DNA from 4 places in the Bacillus sp. AK124 genome. Region 3 is predicted to be linked to each of the others. Evidence: predicted binding sites of a transcription regulator. Region 3 holds the regulator's gene; each other region holds the start of a gene.
What was found. Region 3 encodes Rex, which represses fermentation and respiration genes when NADH is low (regulators of the CRP and FNR family bind a similar motif). Its sites were predicted from a motif close to TTGTGAAATATTTCACAA; they were not measured.
Positions count from the first base shown of each region.

Region 1 (4,992 bases), 910 kb from region 3:
GGAGGGTGCTCTCCAGAAACGCGGAAGTCGGCGGTACGATGACGTCAGGCATGGTGCCGTGGTCAGACAACGGTATATATATGGCGGGGATTCTCGGCGTGTCAACCTTCTCTTATCTGCCGTTCATGTGGCTGAGCTTTGTTTCAATCGGCCTTGCGATTTTGTACGGATACACAGGTAAATTTATTTGGTACACCGATAAAAAAGACTCGCCGGTTCAGTAGCCGATTTTAAAACAATTGATGGAGGTATTCTGTTATGAATGGCAACAATATTATTCGGAATTTGATGCTGGAAATCCCTTCAGCACCAGGAAACCTTGGAAAGGTGACAACGGCGATCGGCCTTGCCGGCGGTGATATCGGAGAGGTTGAAACGATCAAGGTGGGGCCGAATTATACGATGCGGAACATTACGGTTCAAGTTGAGCATGAAGAACAGCTTACCGAGATCCTTGAAGTGATCCGCAACTTAAAAGAAGGCATCCATCTTCATACCGTTTCAGACGACGTACTGGCTGCCCATGAAGGCGGCAAGATCCGCGTGAAAAGCAAGATGCCGATCCGCTCGCTCGCTGATCTGCGGCGGGTGTATACGCCGGGTGTCGCGAATGTGTGCGAGCTTATTAAAGAAGAGCCGCAAAAAGCGAATATCTATACAGGCATCGGCAATTCGGTTGCAATTGTAACGGACGGTACGGCCATCCTAGGCTTGGGAGACATTGGGCCTGTGGCGGGAATGCCTGTTATGGAAGGGAAGGCCGCGCTTTTCGACCAGCTTGCAGACATCAGCGGAGTTCCGATTCTGCTTGATACGAATGATCCTGACGAAATCGTGCGGACGGTTAAAAACATTGCGCCCGGATTTAGCGGTATTTTGCTTGAAGACATCGGTTCACCGCATTGTTTTGAAATCGAAGAGCGCCTGAAAAACGACCTGAATATTCCGGTCATGCATGACGACCAGCACGGTACTGCGGTGGTGACACTGGCGGCCGCCATTTCAGCCGCCAAGAGTGCAGGGGTCGATCTGAAGCAGGCCCATGTCGGCCAAATCGGCCTGGGTGCGGCAGGGGTCGCGATCTGCAGAATGTTTATGGCATATGGGGTAAAACGTGTCATCGGAACGGATAAATCGCTTGAGGCGATGGCGCGTTTAGAGAACTATGGCGGCCATGCGGCTGAAAGCATCGAAGAATTGATGGAAAGCTGCGATATCATCGTCGCGACAACCGGCGTTCCGGGATTGATCAATAAGAAATGGGTTCGGGAAGGCCAGGTGATTTTGGCTCTGTCCAATCCGAAGCCGGAGATTGAGCCTGAGGATGCGCTCGAGGCCGGGGCAGCCTACGCTGCGGATGGACGGTCTGTCAACAATGTGCTGGGGTTCCCCGGTATTTTCAGGGGCGTGTTAAATGCCGGAGCGGAATCGATCAGCCACCCGATGCTGGTCGCGGCCGCCGAAGCGATCGCATCCTGCACAAAACAAGGCGATCTTGTGCCTGATCCGCTGAATCCTGATGTTCACGAGATTGTGGCCAAAGCAGTCGAAAGGGTCGCACTTTCAGAAATGGGAAAAATGAACGGATAAAGAAAACAGCTGCTGCTTTATCGCAATACGGATAAAGCGGCAGCTGTTTTTCTTGCGAATGTTAACGGCGGTTCTACAGATTGAAAATGAATATATAAAATATTCGGTTTTGTAAAAATCCAATGATTGTGGAGAGCGCTGATGATGATGCCTTGATCGACAAGCTTTTTTGTAAACAACGGAATTTCTTCAGGCAAAATGGCAACTTCGGCCATATTCAAGGCGATTCCGTTTTGATCGAGCGACTCGAACATGACTTCTTCCATGCCGACTCCCCGGCTTGGCCTTCCTTGAATCGTGACGCGCAAATTCCGTTTGATGCTGACAGAACAGACACCGTGTTCAATGTGCGGCTCCCCATTTAAAATATGTCCAAACTGCTGGCAAAGCGAATGAAAACTTTGCATCTGCTGAACCTCCATTTTTAAAGTTACCACGATTTTATGAAGGGAACCCGCATATTTAGAATCCTTTAAAAATGGACAATCTTTTTATTTGATGATTTCTTCACCGCCCGGCTTGTTTGCATAGTGGTACATGAAGCCCATCATAAACGCGCCTCCGATCAGGTTCCCGAGGGTTACCGGAATCAAGTTATGGATTGCGCCTGCAATCGAAATCGTATCCGGATGCTCGGTGACCAGAGAGACGGCAAAAGTGGCCATGTTCGCGATGCTGTGTTCATAACCGGAAATAAAGAAAGTAAAAACAAACAGCATCATAGAGAACATTTTCGCTCCGTCTCCTTTTTGCGCCATCGGAACAAAGAACGCAAGGCAGACTAGCCAGTTACACAAAATCGCTTTGAAAAACAATTCGGTCACCGGTGTATTCATTTTATGCTCCGCCACGCTAAGTATAAAGCCGGTGGAAGAAGGATCCTTAAATAAACCGGTCGCAAAGATGAGGCCTGCGAAAAACACGGCGCCCATTAAATTTCCTGCATAGCTGAACATCCACAGCTTGATAACAGCGGGCCAACGCATTTTTTTACGAAGCGCAGCCAATGTATAATAAAATGTATTTCCCGTAAATAAATCTCCTCCGCCATAGACGATCAGAATGATGGCGCCCCCGAATGTGATTGCTGCAATTGGATATGTGAACGGAGAATGTTCAACATAAAATAGATTCCCCGTTTTAAACGCTACAATGACTCCGAACCCGATAAACATACTGGCCAGCATAGCTCGTAAAAGATAACGAAGCGGGCTTTGCATAAAGATGCTTTGCTTTTTTAAGGCAAGCTCTTCGACTAGAACAAGTGATTTTGATTCCATGTTTTCCACCACCATCAAGTGTTTACTTAAGAAGTATCTATCATAAATACAAACTAAGTATAGCAGGATATTGTGAAACATTTCACAAATTTTGTGTACTTTGTTTGAACAAATGTATGGTTCGATTTTCATAGAATAAACAAGGTATCGTTATTGTTTATTTTTAAGTAATAAATATTCCATCCATTCGTAAAAGCCTGAGGGAGCGATGTTTCAAAGATAGCTCGACAGGGAGGGATACGGCAGCAAGCAGGTTAAATGCGCAGTGCAATCAGCTGGTGCTGTATGAAAGCATAGATGAAGGACGTGCGCAAAAGGCTGAGGGAAGATTTCACAGATTGGACAAAATAGCAGGACTTTCCGTCAGGCGTTTTCAAACTGAAGGAAAGCGCCGAATTTGTTTAATTGCATATAACGGTATTCTTTTGATCCGCAAGGCTTTGCGCAGAGAATCGCAATCGTTGAATGACGAAATGCTCCGCGGGAATGAGGGGCATTTTTCTCATGCTGATTTAGTTCTTGTTAACCACCGCGTCACAAAATATCTATAATTTCTTCGGATAATTGTCACAATGACATCCATAAATTAGGGAATATGTACTTTATTTAAGAAGGGATTCGCGGTAAAGTACAGGTATAAATAACCATCCGGATAATAACGGAACATCAATGTGGGCCAAGGTCACCCTTTTGTCTGTGATCATATTCATAAGATTCATGTGAAACTTTGAGCAAGGGTGATGCCATTCGGCAACGGTCCGGCTAGAACAAAGAGGAGGAGACTGGAACAGTGGACGAACTCATTTTGGCAAGATTTCAATTTGCTTCAACAACGATCTTTCACTTTATTTTTGTACCGATGTCAATCGGGCTTGTCTTTATGGTTGCTTTAATGGAAACTCTATACGTCGTAAAGAAAAAAGACATTTACAGAACGATGGCTAAATTTTGGGGGCACTTATTTTTAATTAATTTTGCAGTCGGTGTGGTCACCGGGATTCTACAGGAATTTCAGTTCGGAATGAACTGGTCGGAGTACTCCCGCTTTGTCGGTGATGTATTCGGCGCTCCGCTCGCGGTGGAGGCGCTGCTTGCTTTCTTTATGGAATCGACGTTTATCGGTTTGTGGATATTTGGCTGGGATCGGCTTCCGAAGAAGATCCATTTGCTGTCCATCTGGCTTGTTTCGCTTGGAACGATCATGTCGGCGTTTTGGATTTTAGCGGCCAACTCGTTTATGCAGGAGCCTGTCGGATTCGCGATCAAAAACGGCCGCGCGGAAATGACCGATTTCTTTGCGATTATTAAAAATCCGCAGCTATGGGTTGAATTTCCGCACGTCATTTTCGGTGCGCTTGCCACCGGAGCGTTTTTCATTGCCGGTGTCAGCGCGTATAAAATGCTGAAAAAACAGGAATTGCTCTTTTTTAAAAAATCCTTTCAAATCGCGATGATTGTGGCGCTTGTTTCCGGCATCGGCGTAGCGTTCAGCGGACATGAGCAGGCCCAGCATCTGATGAAGAGCCAGCCGATGAAAATGGCTGCCAGCGAAGCGCTTTGGGATGACAGCGGCGATCCTGCAGCTTGGACGGTGCTTGCGAACATTGACGCGGACAAGCAGGAAAACAAATCAGAGCTCAGCATCCCGTATGCGCTTAGCTATTTGGCTTATAAACAATTCAGCGGCGATGTGCCCGGAATGAAGACGCTGCAAAAGCAATATGAAGAAAAATACGGAGAAGGAAATTATATTCCGCCGGTGAAAACGACGTTCTGGAGCTTCAGAATCATGGCCGGCTCAGGACTTTTAATGATCGTTGCCGCTTTGACTGGCCTCTATCTCAGCTTCCGTAAAAGACTTGAAACAAGCAAATGGTTTTTGCGGACGATGGTGGCTTTAATCGCCTTTCCATTCATTGCAAATACGGCGGGGTGGATCATGACTGAAATCGGACGCCAGCCGTGGACGGTGTTCGGTATTTTGACAACGGCGCAGTCCGTGTCGCCGAACGTATCAGCGGGAATGCTGCTGTTTTCCGTCATCGCGTTTACAGCGATTTATCTTGTACTGGCGCTCGTTCTTGTCTACTTGTTTGTGCGGGAGATTAAAAAAGGGGCTGCA
Region 1 covers NZ_CP096378.1:240,201-245,192, forward strand. The annotation lists gene nhaC (Na+/H+ antiporter NhaC) at 1-224, shown strand, start outside; gene M1E06_RS01125 (NAD-dependent malic enzyme) at 259-1,590, shown strand; gene M1E06_RS01130 (DUF1259 domain-containing protein) at 1,608-1,997, opposite strand; gene M1E06_RS01135 (formate/nitrite transporter family protein) at 2,082-2,870, opposite strand; gene M1E06_RS01140 (cytochrome ubiquinol oxidase subunit I) at 3,661-4,992, shown strand, end outside.
Region 1: M1E06_RS01135 (formate/nitrite transporter family protein) is a predicted target of Rex. The motif match lies at 2,941-2,958, and genes of this name have one in related genera.

Region 2 (4,992 bases), 880 kb from region 3:
GCTTGCAAGGTTGAAGGCGCCCCCGCCGATCATCGATCCGATGACAAGCGCGATAAGTGCAAACAGCCCAAGTTTCTTTTCTTCCGCCATTTTTGTCACCTCATTCGGTTTAGAATGGAAAAGGGAATGAGCCCCTTTTCCTGTCAGTCAAGATCGCCGAGTGTCGCTGCCATGACAGCTTTAATTGTGTGCATGCGGTTTTCAGCTTCATCGAACACTTTAGAGTGTTTGCTGCGGAACACTTCGTCCGTCACTTCCATTTCTTTAAGGCCGTGCTGATCGTAAACGTTTTGTCCGTAAGTTGTATGAAGGTCGTGGAAGGCAGGCAGACAGTGCAGGAAGATGACGTTATCGTTTCCTGTTTTCTTGACGAGATCCATATTCACTTGATAAGGCTTGAGCAGTTTGATCCTTTCAGCGAACTTGTCTTCTTCTCCCATGGATACCCAGACGTCCGTATACAGAACGTCGGCTCCGGACACGGCTTCATCTGTATCGCTTGTGACGGTGATTTTTCCGCCGGATTCTTCGGCGAACGCTTCCGCCATTTTAACGATGTCTTGATCAGGGAACAGCTCTTGAGGCGAGCAGATTCTCACGTCCATGCCGACTTTGGCGCCGCCGATGAGCAGGCTGTTTGCGACGTTGTTACGGCCGTCGCCGATATAGGTGAGTTTGATCCCTTTTACGCGTCCCGTATGTTCTTTCACTGTCATAAAGTCCGCAAGCATCTGCGTCGGATGCCATAAATCGGTCAGCCCGTTCCATACCGGCACACCGGAATGCTCTGCCAGGGAAATCACTTTTTCATGTTCAAATCCGCGGAATTCAATTCCGTCGAACATGCGGCCGAGAACTTTGGCTGTGTCTTCGATCGATTCTTTTTTGCCGAGCTGAATGTCGTCTTTTCCCAAATATTCGGGATGCGCACCGAGGTCGATACAGGCTGTCGTGAAAGCGCAGCGCGTTCTTGTAGAAGGCTTTTCAAACAGCAAAGCGATGTTTTTACCTTCCAAATAGCGATGCTTGATGCCTTGCGCTTTTTTTTCTTTTAATTTTTGGGCGAGATCGAGCAAATAGAGGATTTCTTCTTCGGAAAAATCTTTTTCAGCTAAGTAGCTTCTGCCTTTTAAATCAATCGTTTGGTTCATGGATCTCTCTCCTTTTTCTTTAGGTTTGGCTATTTCACATCTTCGCGATAGAGCGGCATGCTCATGCAGCGCGGGCCGCCGCGTCCTCTTGAAAGCTCCCCGCTCGGGATTTCGATAACTTTAATGCCCTGTTCTCTCAAACATTCGTTAGAAATGTAATTCCGGTCATAGGTGACGACGACACCAGGAGCGATCGCGAGTGTATTGGAACCGTCATTCCACTGCTCCCTGGCTGAAGCGATTTCGTCTCCGCCGCCGCAGAAGATCAAGTTGACATCTGAAAGGCCGAGCGTTCTTTTTAGCACTTCCGGCAGATTGTGTTCTTCAGTCGTACGAATGTCGTCTGCCGTTTCCCCTCTCTCAAGAACGAAGATCCGCATGTCTCCTTCAGGCCCCTGGATGGCGGGATGGATCGTGAATTGATCTCGGTCAACCATCGTGAAGACGGTATCTAAATGCATAAAGGCTCTGCTCTTCGGTATTTCGACGGCCAGTACGCGGCGAATCCGGCTCTGCCGCTGAAATAAGTTCCGGACAAGACGCTCGATCGCCTGAGCCGTTGTCCGTTCTGATACCCCGATCGCTACGGTATCTTCATTTAAGACAAGCTCATCTCCGCCTTCGATATTGAATTTGAAATCACGGTCAAGCCAAACCGGAATCTCATGTCCTTTAAAACGCGGGTGGTGATTGATAATGTAGCGCATAAACAGCGACTCTCTCCTGCGAGCAGGCTCTTTCATTTTGTTGATGGTCAGTCCGCTTCCGATGGCGGCCGCCGGATCTCTTGTGAAGTAAAGGTTTGGCATCGGATCGAGATAAAATGGATAATGGTCTTCCATCAGCTCATGAAGATGCGATTTCTTTTCGCGTTCCAGCTCATTTTTTCGAATGCCGCTCATCACATGTTCGACCATCGAATCGGCGTCAAAGGTGAGCAAGAACTCTTTCAGTCTGTCGTAAGCGCCGTTGATATCTGCTTTGCTTTCCGTTAACAGCTCATCGATAAACCGCTCGCGGATGAAAGCGTCATCCAGGGCTTCAGCCGTCAGCTTTTCTAAATAAAGAACTTCAACTCCCTGTTTCTTTAACGTTTCTGCAAATTGGTCATGCTCTTTTTGCACCGCTGGCAAAAAGGGAATATCGTCAAAGAGAAGCCTTTCCAGATATTCGGGTGTGAGGTTTTCCAGTTCCCGACCGGGCCGCTTCAGCATGACGGTTTTCAAAGGGCCGATTTCAGAGTAAACGTGTATCGGTGTTGTCATGATCATCCCGCCTCCTAAGCTCTTTTTGTTACATGTACAGCTTAAAACAGGAAGGAAAAGCGCGATGTGAAAGCGATAACAACGAAAACGTGATATATTTCACATGTTTTTTGATGAAGCAAAAACAAAAATGAATAATTATGATAAATCGAAAATGAGTCCTTGCAGGAGCAGAGAATAGAACGTATAAAACGTGTATATTTTTAAAGGGGATTTTTTGAAAAAATTTTTTTTGAGGGAAAAAAGCTGATCCGGATGGCCGGATCAGCATAAGTGATCACAAAATGATTGGGCTGCCTCAGGCGATTGGGAAATCACAAGGCATGTATCGTTCCCGCATATACAGCCCAGCATTTCCGGGCTTCCCAGCTTATCAAGAAGGACGCCGATGGCATGGGCGTTGCCGGGCATTGTTTTAATAATGATCAAGTTGTCCGTCCGATGCACATGCAGGACAACGTCGGAGATTTTATCTTTTAATATTTTGGAAGGGTTGATGGATAAGGAAGCATTTGTCGTGTAGACAAGCTTTCCGTTTTCACCGGGCTGTTTCACAAGATACATTTCTTTAATATCGCGGGAAATGGTAGACTGCGAAACGGCGATGCCCCGTTTTTCCAGCAGGGATGCCAGCTGTTCCTGATTTTCTACCGGATGTTCGAGAATGGTTTGCTTGATGAGCCATTGCCGTTTTTGTTTGTTCATAAGAGCGCCTCCCAGGCAAAACACGTATATCTATTATTATAGGACGGTTTTATCGTCGGCAGATGGAAGCTATTTTACAAAAAAACAAATCTTTCAGGCTGTTAAAGGGGTTGATAGACCCCAAAATTTCACTTATAATGCTTGAAGATGACAAATTGATAACAGAGAAAAGGTGGTTTTCTAGGGTTCCGCAGTGGGTTCCGCGCTGGTCTGGTCCGAGAGAAAACACATAGCGAAGATATCGTTATGACACGGTGGGATAAAAGCCCAGGAGTTTTTGCTCTTAATCAAAGAGCTTCTCTCCGGGGCTTTTTTACTTTTTACAGGAAATCGACTACGAATAAGGAAGGGGATGCAGTTATGAAAAAGAAAGCAATGGATATGATCCTGATTGTTATAGGCGCATTTTTCTTTGCGTTAGCCGTGAATCTGTTCGCCATCCCGAATGACTTGGGAGAAGGCGGCGTCACGGGGATCACGCTGATTTTATACTACGTTTTTGAATGGTCTCCGGGCATCACAAACTTTGTGCTGAACGGCATTCTTCTGATTATCGGCTATCGCTTTTTGGATAAAAAAACGACGATTTATACCATCATTGCGGTGGCGGCCAATTCATTTTTTCTGCATGTTACTGAAGATTGGACGGTGCCGGCTGATGAAGTGATCATCAGCACGATCTTTGCCGGGGTATTTGCCGGCGTCGGCATCGGCATGATCATCCGTGTCGGCGGAACCACTGCCGGGTCTGCGATTCTCGCGAGAATCGCCAATAAATATTTCGACTGGAACATCAGCTATGCCTTGCTGATGATCGATTTAGTTGTCGTGTTCAGTTCCTACTTTATCATTGGTGCTGAAAAGCTGATGTTTACGATTGTCATGCTGTACATCGCCACAAAGGTCATGGATTTCATTATCGAAGGGCTCAACACGAAAAAAGCGATCACGATCATTTCTGAGCATAAAAACGAGATCGCCGCGCAGGTCAATACCTTGATGGACCGCGGCGTCACGATATTAACGGGACGCGGACACTATACGGGCGATTCCAAAGAAATTCTATACATTGTCATTAATAAACAAGAGCTGTCCATGCTCAAGAAAATTATAAGAAGCACAGATAAAAAAGCATTTGTCATCATCCACGATGTCAGGGATGTATTCGGCGAAGGATTTGTTGATATTTCAAAATAGGGGAAGGCTGCCGGCAGATGGCCGGGAGTCTTTTTGTATTCATCGGGTCGTGATTAGGGACAGATCGTCTGCTGATTGGACGAATACGTGATCATTCACACTGCAAGTTTTATGCAGAAACCGGTTTCTGTGGTAAGGTAGATTGTGGCATGAATATCATTAATATAGAAATCCGCTTGCTGAAGTAAAGGAGGTCTATTATTTTTGGAACAGGAAGAAAAAAAACCAATTGATGTGAAAAGCCGAATGTTCTTTAGAGTATGGGCTTTTGCGGGGACGGCAGGTTTCGGATTGGTCGGATTGTGGCTCTTTTATGAAGCAATAAAACTCGAATCGAAATATTCATTGCTTTACCTGGGAGTCGGACTTTTCGGGATCATCTATGGTTTGATTACTTTTCTAATGATATTTCCGGCATTCACGAAAAAAGGAAACATCATCTTCAGCATGATCGAGGGAGAAGGCGGGCGGCTGTTCTCAGGGAAGAAATCTGTATTGTTCAAGGACATTAAAAGCCTTAAAATGGCGCAGCACCGCTTCAGCCCGAAAGGCATTTTCTTTATGGATATACTGATAGAGACGCGCGGGAACGGCATGGTGCGGATTCCGACGTACAACATTCTTCCTGAACCGGCATTTTATAAAGCGGTCGAGCTATACATTCTGCCCTATAT
Region 2 covers NZ_CP096378.1:211,772-216,763, forward strand. The annotation lists gene arcD (arginine-ornithine antiporter) at 1-90, opposite strand, end outside; gene argF (ornithine carbamoyltransferase) at 144-1,151, opposite strand; gene arcA (arginine deiminase) at 1,181-2,416, opposite strand; gene argR (arginine repressor) at 2,681-3,121, opposite strand; guanidine-I (ykkC/yxkD leader) riboswitch at 3,291-3,397, shown strand; gene M1E06_RS01010 (YitT family protein) at 3,482-4,318, shown strand; gene M1E06_RS01015 (YfjD family protein) at 4,523-4,992, shown strand, end outside.
Region 2: arcA (arginine deiminase) is a predicted target of Rex. The motif match lies at 2,504-2,521, and genes of this name have one in related genera.

Region 3 (4,992 bases):
CTTTTGTCGCGATCCGGTTGATAAAATAGCGGTCATGGGACACAAATAATATCGTTCCCGGGTAATCGATCAAAGCGTTCTCCAAGACTTCCTTGCTGTCCAGGTCGAGATGGTTTGTCGGCTCATCAAGAATAAGGAAGTTCGCTTTTTGGAGCATCAGCTTGGCGAGGGCAAGCCTTGCTTTTTCGCCGCCGCTTAACGCGTGTACAGGTTTTAATACGTCTTCTCCCGAAAACAGGAAGTTGCCGAGGCAGGTCCGGATATCCTTTTCATTCATTTCCGGATAATCGTCCCAAAGCTCGTCAAGCACGCGTTTTGACGACGTCAATTCAGCCTGTTCCTGGTCATAGTAGCCGATTGAGACATGGGAGCCTGTCGCGATTGTTCCCGATACCGGCTGCAGCTTTTGAATCAATGCTTTTAAAAGGGTTGACTTGCCGATTCCGTTCGGTCCGACCAGTGCAACGCTTTCCCCGCGGGTGATGTGAAAGTTCAATGAACGGAGAAGCGGGGGCTGCTCCTGATAGCTTACTGTCAAGTCTTCCACCCGCAGTACATCGTTTCCGCTTTGCCTTGTAATTTCAAAGCGGAAAGACGCCGACTTTTCATCTCCGAGCGGTTTGTCCATGATCTCCATCCGTTCAAGCTGCTTTCGTCTGCTCTGCGCCCGTTTCGTCGTCGAAGCTCTAGCCAGATTCCGGTCGACGAACTCCTGCAGCTTGGCGATTTCGTCCTGCTGCTTTTCATAAAGCTTTGTTTCCTTTTCCAGCTGTTCGGCTTTTAATTGGAGATAAGAGCTGTAGTTCCCGGTATATTTTTTGCTTTGGGACCGGCTGATCTCGTAAACTTGGGTAACCACTTTGTCAAGAAAGTACCTGTCATGGGAAACGATTAAAATCGCTCCGCTGTAATTTTGCAAATATTGTTCAAGCCATGTCAGGGTATCGATATCCAAGTGGTTTGTCGGTTCGTCCAAAATGAGGAGGTCGGGTTTTGTCAAAAGCATTTTTCCGAGGGCAAGCCTTGTTTTTTGACCTCCGCTTAAGTCCTGGACGCGGACGGAGTCGTCAAATCCCGCAAAGCCGAGCCCGTGCATGACGGATCTGACCTCTGCCTCATATTGGTAGCCGCCTTTGTCCTTGAACTCCTGCTGAAGCCTGTCATACGTCTTCATCAATGATTCAAGCATGTCCGGTCCGGCCTGCGCCATCTTTTCCTCGATCGCGCGCATTTCTTTTTCCATTTTTTTTAGAAAATCAAATACCGACAGCAATTCCTCTTTGAGCGTCAGCTTGGAATCGAGGCCGGAATGCTGGTCAAGGTAGCCCATCGTCAAATCTTTCGGCTTGATGATGTCCCCCTTTTCATATGAAAGTTTTCCTGCGATAATCTTTAGAAGAGTCGATTTTCCGGCGCCGTTGCGTCCGACGATCGCAATCCGGTCCCGAGATCTGACTTCGAGTTTTATATTCGTTAAAATCGTATCGGCTCCAAACGATTTTGAAAGTTGGTTCACTTGTAAAATCATCATGATCTTTCACCTCTTGTCTGCTATTTTAAGTGTAGCCTATCACTGCGCAGTCAGCAAACAATTAAGTGAACTCTGGAAGATTTTAGCCAAAGAAAAAGACAGAATGAAAAAAATAGTGTATGATCGTTATAAGGAGAGTTCAGAACATGAATGAGTTTACACATTTTAATGAACAAGGCAGAGCCAAGATGGTTGATATAAGCGAAAAGGAAGCTTCAGTACGCACAGCTGCGGCTGTTTCAAGCGTGTCTATGAATCGAACAGTACATGAAAAAATCAAAAACCGGGAAATCGGAAAGGGCGATGTATTGGCGGTGGCGCAAGTGGCCGGAATCATGGCCGCAAAACAGACATCCGCCATCATCCCGATGTGCCATCCGATCGCTCTGAAAGGAGTCGACATCGCCTTTCGCTGGGAGGAGAAAGAACAGAAGAGCATCCTGCATATTCAATCTAAAGTGAAGACCAAAGGGAGCACAGGTGTGGAAATGGAAGCGTTAACTTCGGCCTCCGTATGTGCGCTGACCGTATATGACATGTGCAAAGCGGCGGATAAGGGAATGGTGATAGGACCGACCTTTCTTCTCGAAAAGACAGGCGGGAAAAACGGTGACTATAAAAGGGAAAAAGCTGATGTAGACATGGAGGATTAGTTTATGAACATGGATCATTCAAAAATTCCGCAAGCGACAGCGAAACGGTTGCCATTATATTATCGTTTTTTAAAAAACCTTCATGCATCCGGAAAACAGCGTGTATCTTCCGCTGAGCTGAGCGATGCCGTCAAAGTCGATTCTGCGACCATCCGCAGGGACTTCTCGTACTTCGGCGCGCTCGGAAAAAAAGGATACGGCTACAATGTCAATTATTTGCTGTCCTTTTTCAGAAAGACGCTTGATCAGGATGAAATGACGAACGTAACGCTCATTGGCGTGGGGAATTTGGGGACAGCCTTTCTCCATTACAATTTTATCAAAAATAATAATACAAAAATCGCCATGGCGTTTGACATCAATGAGGAAAAAATCGGAACCGAGGTCGGCGGTGTTCCCGTCTATGATCTGAATAGACTTGAAGAGCATATGACGGATGATATCCCCGTCGCCATTTTGACGGTACCGGCTCAAGCCGCACAGTCGATTACAGACAGGCTGGTGGCGCTTGGCATTAAAGGCATTCTTAATTTCACGCCGGCCCGCTTGAATGTGCCGGAACACATTCGCATTCATCATATAGATTTGGCGGTTGAACTTCAGTCGCTGGTGTATTTCATGAAACATTATTCAATGCAGGAAAAGTAAAACGGAAAACGAAAAATAAAGGAAAGGGGGCAGGCTTTATGCCAATCGGTCCTGGAAGCTTTATTTTAATTGTCGTGGTGGCGCTTTTGATATTCGGCCCGAAAAAACTTCCCGAGCTGGGAAGAGCGGCGGGAAACACGCTGAGGGAGTTTAAGAATGCGACAAAAGGTTTGGCTGACGACGATTCCGATAAAAAGAAAGAAGATCAGTAGGATAGGATGACATTTATGAAGGAAAGAGAAATGTCGCTGATAGAACATATCACAGAACTACGCAGACGGCTTGTGATCACTTTTTTCTTTTTTGTTTTATTTGTTGTGGCAGGCTTTTTATTGGCAAAGCCGCTGATTATCTATCTGCAGCAGACGGATGAAGCAAAGCTGCTGACGCTCAACGCGTTCAAGCTGACCGATCCTTTATTTGTGTACGTGCAGTTCGCTTTCATCATCGGCGCCGTCTTGACTTCGCCGCTTGTTTTATACCAGCTGTGGGCTTTCATTAGCCCGGGGCTGTATGAAAAAGAACGAAAAGTGACGCTCAGCTATATTCCGATATCGATTATTCTTTTTTTAGGCGGCATTGCCTTTTCTTACTTTATTTTATTTCCGTTTGTCGTGGACTTTATGACGAGAGTCTCAGATGATCTGAATGTCAACCAGGTCATCGGAATACACGAATATTTTCAGTTTCTGCTTCAGTTGACGCTTCCTTTTGGCTTATTGTTTCAGATGCCTGTGGTCATCATGTTTATCACAAGGCTCGGCCTCGTGACGCCGATGTTTTTGGCGAAAATCAGAAAATACGCATATTTTGTGTTGTTCGTCATCGCGGCCCTCATTACACCGCCTGAGCTTTTGTCGCATTTAATGGTCTCAGTGCCATTGCTCATTCTTTATGAAATCAGTATCGTGATTTCAAGAATATCCTACAGGCAGGCGCAAAAAACAATGATTCAAGAGGAAAATCAAGCGTTTTTGAACGACCATACTAAATAAGAGCCATTCTTTTTCAGAATGGCTCTTTTCCTTCACAAAAAAGGCTATTGATCTTTTCGTTTCATCTTGCCGGCCAGGGCGAACATTTTAAAGGAAATGCTGATATTATAGGCTGCGAAAAGCATCAGCAGGATCGTGTAAAAAGACCACATGCTTCCGGGCGAGGTTGCCGCCAGATATGTAAACAGCACACCCGTTAATAAATAAATCGCTCCCCAGAATTTAGGGCTTCTCATCATAGAAATCCTCCAATAATCATTTGCATTTTCTCGACGTGTTTCAAATATTCTTCAATAGGCTCCCGGAATGTCTGCAGTAAGACGACGAGCGTATTCATGGCGACATGGGCGAAAATAGGCACGATAATCCGGTTGGTTCTGACATATAAAAAGGAGAATGTGAATCCCATTGCTGTATAAATGAGCAGATGGCTGAAATCCAAATGGACGACCGAGAAGAGCACCGAACTGAACAAAGCGGCAATGAAAAAATTCGTTTTCTCATAGATTGCACCGAAAATGATCTTTCTGAAAATGATTTCTTCAAGAATCGGTCCGAATACAGAAGAGACAAACACCATCAGCGGCAATGCGGTGATGATTTCCATGATCCGCTGCGTATTTTCCGATTCCGGGTTGACCCCGAACAAGTACATTTCGATCGAAGCGGCAATTGACTGCGAAAACAAAGCGAGAAAAACGCCGGCTACCGCCCATCCGATTGACGCTCCAACCGATGCTTTCGGGCGGTTGCGAAGCGTCGTCTTCGGCACCGTCCGCAAAATCAGCAGCACGATAACGAGACAGAGGGTAAACGCGATGACAGACCAGACGCCTGTCAATGTAAGCTGGGCTTCAGCCTTTGGCTGTCCTTTGCCCACTCCCAAAAAGTAAAGAAGAGGCAAGCCGACAGCGGCCGACAATTGCATGAGAACGTATGCCAATATAATAAACCAGTATTGTTTTCTCAAGCTTTATGTACTCCTTTTCTAAAAATCTAATTCAGACTATGTTTATTGTAACACACTCTTTTTAAATTATAGGATGATAAGGACATGCGGAGAAATGTAAGCGCAAAAAAATTTGACCTTATCACTTGAAATTGCCTGGGAGATTCTTTATTATAAGAATTGTGTTAGCACTCACCGAGTGCGAGTGCTAAAATT
Region 3 covers NZ_CP096378.1:3,662,654-3,667,645, reverse strand. The annotation lists gene M1E06_RS18435 (ABC-F family ATP-binding cassette domain-containing protein) at 1-1,531, opposite strand, end outside; gene moaC (cyclic pyranopterin monophosphate synthase MoaC) at 1,678-2,184, shown strand; gene M1E06_RS18425 (redox-sensing transcriptional repressor Rex) at 2,188-2,832, shown strand; gene M1E06_RS18420 (twin-arginine translocase TatA/TatE family subunit) at 2,871-3,044, shown strand; gene tatC (twin-arginine translocase subunit TatC) at 3,051-3,827, shown strand; gene M1E06_RS18410 (YdiK family protein) at 3,872-4,063, opposite strand; gene M1E06_RS18405 (CPBP family intramembrane glutamic endopeptidase) at 4,063-4,797, opposite strand.

Region 4 (4,992 bases), 1.4 Mb from region 3:
TCCGTTAAAGTGCCGTTATTTAGGTTCAGCGCCCCAAATCAGTTTTCCATTCTCATACAACGTGATTTTTTTCGTATTTTTAAATGTGTTTGAACCTGAAGAAAATGAATAGTCGCCGATTTGGGCATAATTGCTCCAGTTGTCATTGTGAAGACGGATCTGGATTTCGCCTGTACTTGCACCCGGCGCTAATGTACCGTTTTTAAATCCTACTTCAAGATACGTGTCTGCTCCGTTTACCGCTTTTTTTAATTGGACGAATTTGTGCGTGAGTTTGCTGCAGCCGATTTGGGCATAGTCGCAGTCAAAATTTTGTCCTTTGTGATTCGTTTTATACCAATAGCGGACAGTGATTCGATTTAAAGACACGGTTTTTTTGCTGTTGTTTTTAATGTTGAGCTGAGGGCGGATTTGGTTGCCGTTTACATTGTTGTCCCCCGCTCTGTATTGTACTGCTATCGTGTTGGCTGCAGCGCCGCTGTCTTGACCTGGTTTATCCTGATCCTTTTTCTGGTCTTTTTGATCTGACCCTTTCGAATCCGATCCAGAGTCTCCTGACGAACCGTTTGATCCGCTGCGGATGTTTTCCCTGACGAATTTACCTGATGAGGATAAGTCGGATTGAGACCATCCTCCCTTTTTAGAGGCGCCGGAGTTTAAAGCAGCTGACGACTCTTGTTTGTCGCACAAGCTCCAGTTTACCCAGCTGATTTTTTTGCTGTCTAAATATTTCAGCCACTCCCTGGATTGGTCGAGGTAGACACCGCCGTTTCCGGAAGCATCGCTCGTTCCCCATTCTGTGACGAAAATCGGCGCTCCTTTGCTGAGTGCATAGTCTGCTTTATCCCGCAAAGACTGACCGTGCGTACCCGCATAAAAATGGAGCGCGTACATAACATTGCCGTCTTTCAGCTGATTGTCCGCCGCATCGTTGACATCTTGGCTCCAAGTGCCTGTCCCAACGATCACAATATTTTTCGGAGAATTTTTGCGGATCACGGACAAAATGTCTTCAGCGTAAGGTTTAATGTCACGGTTCCAGTTGACATCGCCGTTCGGCTCGTTGGCAATTTCAAAAATGACGTTTGGCGTCTTGCCGTAAAGCCTTGACATTTCGTTGAAAAACTCTTTTGCTTTCGCTTTGTTTTGGTTTGGATTGCCGTCGCTCAGTATGTGCCAGTCGATGATCACATAGATTCCGAGTTCTTTTGCCGCTTCGACGGCTTCCTTCACTTTGTTTTTAACCGACGGATTGTCAATATAGCCGCCTTCACCCGTATACATAGCCGCGCGGAAGACATTGATGCCCCAGTCGTCTCTCAGCCATTTTAACGAGTCTTTGTTGACATAATCGCCATACCACTGCAGCCCGTGTGAACTGATTCCTTTCAGCTGAACCGCTTTTCCTTTTTGATTGACGAGCTGCGTACCTTTCAAGGTGAGCTGTCCGTTTACAGCAACGGGTGTTTGAGAAGCGGCAGACGCTTTAGGTGCGATGATACCGCTGATGCCGAGTGCTGCTACCATGAAGCAGGCGATGAAGACAGAAATGGAACGTTTCATGTATGACATTCTTTTTCCTCCAATGATGTTATTTTCCAAAAACACTTTCTGGCAGACATTTTCACCCCTTTCTTGGCTTGTAGCACGTTACTGATTGTAAAAAAACTATTCATTGATTGTCTATCAACCATATTTCACGTTTTTTTCGTTTTGAAAATCTATCTATTTCCTCTTTTCGTATGAAATGGGAGGTCTGAATGCTAATGATGAAAAGCTAAAAAAGTATGACCGGGGACTTTGTGCTTCCTTTTTCTCTCAATTCAAAATTTTAAAACCTGATTCTTCTTCAAAATAATGTCTTCCCTCTGCCTAAAATGCGGCAACCGGGAAAAAATCGCTGTAAAAAGTTCACAAAGCGGACATGTTCTCTCTGCTGTTTGTGTCACTTTATTGTCAAAAAAATAAAACCATCCGCTTGGAGTGGTTTATTTCTTTAAATCAGAGAAAAAGCTGACAAGTTTTGTTGCGACACCGACAAACGTTTCAAGAATCGCCTGTCCACCTGCGACCGATAAAATTAAAATTAACGGGAATATCGTTTTTGGGACAATCAGATACCCGACAGCGATGATCAAAGCGCACCATATCCCTGCGCACCAATAGCAATTCAGCAAATAGCCGAAGTTTGATTTCGGCACTTTTTTCGTTTCTACATGCCCTTGTTCATCAACCGTCTGCTTTTTCTTCATGAACGGTTTCCGGATAAACTCCGTGATCTTGTCAAAAACAATCAAATGAGTTAGCCGGTAACTGGCGAGAATCAGCATCGTAAATGTAAGCCAGGATAAATGCTCCATTGCAGGCCTCCAACATGAAAAGTTATCTATAGCTATTTCCCGATTTCTTCTGACTTATTGCTTTTTCTGTCATTTTTCCCGAATGTGATGTAGATCACGATTTTCCATCGGTGAACCCGTTACATTTAACCCATAGCATAAAAAACACTTCAGGAGGTTTTACAAATGGAAGCAGTATTTGATCAAAACACAAAAACAGGTGATATTGTTACGCGTTTTCCAAGAGCCAGCCGGTTGCTGAAAGAATATCGCATCGACTTTTGCTGCGGGGGCAACCGCCCGATCGGTGAAGCGATAAAAGAACAGGATTTAAATGAAGAAGAGATCTTAGCAAAAATCAATACATTATATCAAGAGACAAAGGCATTGAACGCAAAAGAGACGAACTGGAGTGAAGCCCCGTATTCACAGCTGATCGACCATGTGATTCATACGCACCATGCTTACCTGTATGAGGTGCTTCCTGAACTATCAGGCTTTGTCACAAAAGTCTACCGGGTTCACGGCATCCATCATCCGGAACTCGCCCAGGTCCATCAATTGTTCCATCAGCTGAAAACTGAACTGGAACACCATCTCTTTCAGGAAGAGGAACTCATTTTACCGAAAGTGACGACCTATGAAGAGACGCGATCAATGGACAGCCTGGCAGAAGCGGTTCAGGCGATCGACGTCCTTGAACAAGAGCATGAAGCCGCAGGCAGCATCTTGAAGGAACTGAGAAAAGTGACCAATGACTATACCCTTCCTGAAGGGGCATGCACAACATATACACTGACTTACTTAAAGCTTGATGAATTGGAAACAGATCTTTTTCAGCACATTCACCTGGAAAACAATATTTTGTTCCCGCGGCTTGAAGCGGAAGCCAATCAATAAAATAAAAAGACAGAGGATTTCACTTCCTCTGTCTTTTTGTTTATCTATTCATCTGAAGCAATGTCTTTAACTGGAAGCGCTTCTCCTTCCTGATGCGTCGGTTTGCGGAGATGGAATAATGCTCTGATGCTGAATATGACCAAAATCACGATTCCGGCTAAAAAGATCGTATCCGGCACAGCCCTCCAAGTCAGCAGCGTTTGCACCGTATCCTGCTGTAAAAACTCAGGCGCCCTTGAGCTCCAGTACCCGTCTTCAAACGCTTTTTTCAATTGAAGAAAACCGACCGGCAACAAATTGATAAACACCATTCCGAACAAGCCGATGTTCAGCGACCAGCAGGCTATTTTCAGCCATTTATCATTCCACGCTTCTTTTTTGGCGATATTGCGTAGCGTATACAGCCAGACAGCAATGGCAAACATGCCGTACACGCCCATCATCGCCCCGTGCCCGTGGGCAGGTGTCAGGAACTGGCCGTGCTCAAAATAGCTGACAGCAGGCAGATTGATCAAAAAGCCCAATACCCCTGCACCGACCAGATTCCAGATCGCCGTTGAAATCAAGAACCAGAACGTTGCTTTATACGGGAAATGATGGCCTCCGTCTTTCATCATCTTGTATTGTTCATAAGCTTCCAATACAAGCAGGGTAAGAGGAATCACTTCCAGGCATGAGAAGACGGAACCGAGGCCGATCCAAACTTCGGAAGAACCGTTGTAATAGTAATGATGTCCGATCCCGATGACACCGCTCCCCAGCAGGATCGTCAGTTGAAAATAAAGCGTTCTGACGGTCGATTTTTTCGTAACCAGGTTCATTTGCACGAGCAAAAAGCCGATGACCACGACGGCAAAGACTTCAAAAATCCCTTCCACCCAAAGATGGATAATCCACCACCGCCAAAAATCCGACATTGTAATATTTGTGCCGGGATTAAAGAAAAAGGCTGCACCGTAAAACAGCGGAATGGCGATCGAAGAATAAAACAGCAGATGAATCAAACCGCCTTTATCAGATTCCCGCTTGAGGCCGCTCTTAATGCCTCTGAAAACGATAAACAGCCATATCAGCATGCCGAGTGCGAGAATGACCTGCCAGAAGCGGCCGAGTTCAATATATTCCATTCCTTGGTGGCCGAATAAGAACCAGTTGTTTCCTAAAAGGCCTTTCGCTCCGAGCCATTCGCCAGCCATGCTTCCGCCGACAAGGACGATCAGCGCCCAAAACAGAATATCGACAAGCAGCCCCTGCCTTTTCGGCTCGCGGCCTCCGACAAGCGGCGCTGCATAAATGCCCATACCGAGCCATGAAGTCGCAATCCAGAAGATCGCCAGCTGGAGGTGAAATCCCTTAGATATGCTGAATGGCAACATATCCCTGATCCAATCGATCCCAAAAAAGCTGTCCGGCTCAATATAATAGTGGGCAAGCAAAGCTCCGAACATGGCCTGAACAAAAAACAGCAGCGACACAACGGCGAAATATTTTCCGGTTTTAACCTGTGATGCCGTAAGCGGCTGTTTATCCAGATCAAATACCGGAAACGCCCCTTCCTGATAAGCCTCTTTCATTCCAAGCTTGTAACGGTAAAACACGAATAAAATAATGCCGACAAATAAAATAAGGATGGTGACGCTTGCGCCGCTCCACCAAACGGCGGCAAATGACATCGTGTTTCCGGCATCTTCATCATACGGCCAGTTGTTCGTGTACGTAATGTCGTCGCCAGGCCTTAATGTACTGGAAAGCC
Region 4 covers NZ_CP096378.1:2,274,496-2,279,487, forward strand. The annotation lists gene M1E06_RS11295 (cellulase family glycosylhydrolase) at 16-1,563, opposite strand; gene M1E06_RS11300 (DUF1360 domain-containing protein) at 1,989-2,360, opposite strand; gene ric (iron-sulfur cluster repair di-iron protein) at 2,526-3,239, shown strand; gene M1E06_RS11310 (nitric-oxide reductase large subunit) at 3,284-4,992, opposite strand, start outside.
Region 4: ric (iron-sulfur cluster repair di-iron protein) is a predicted target of Rex. The motif match lies at 2,443-2,460, and genes of this name have one in related genera.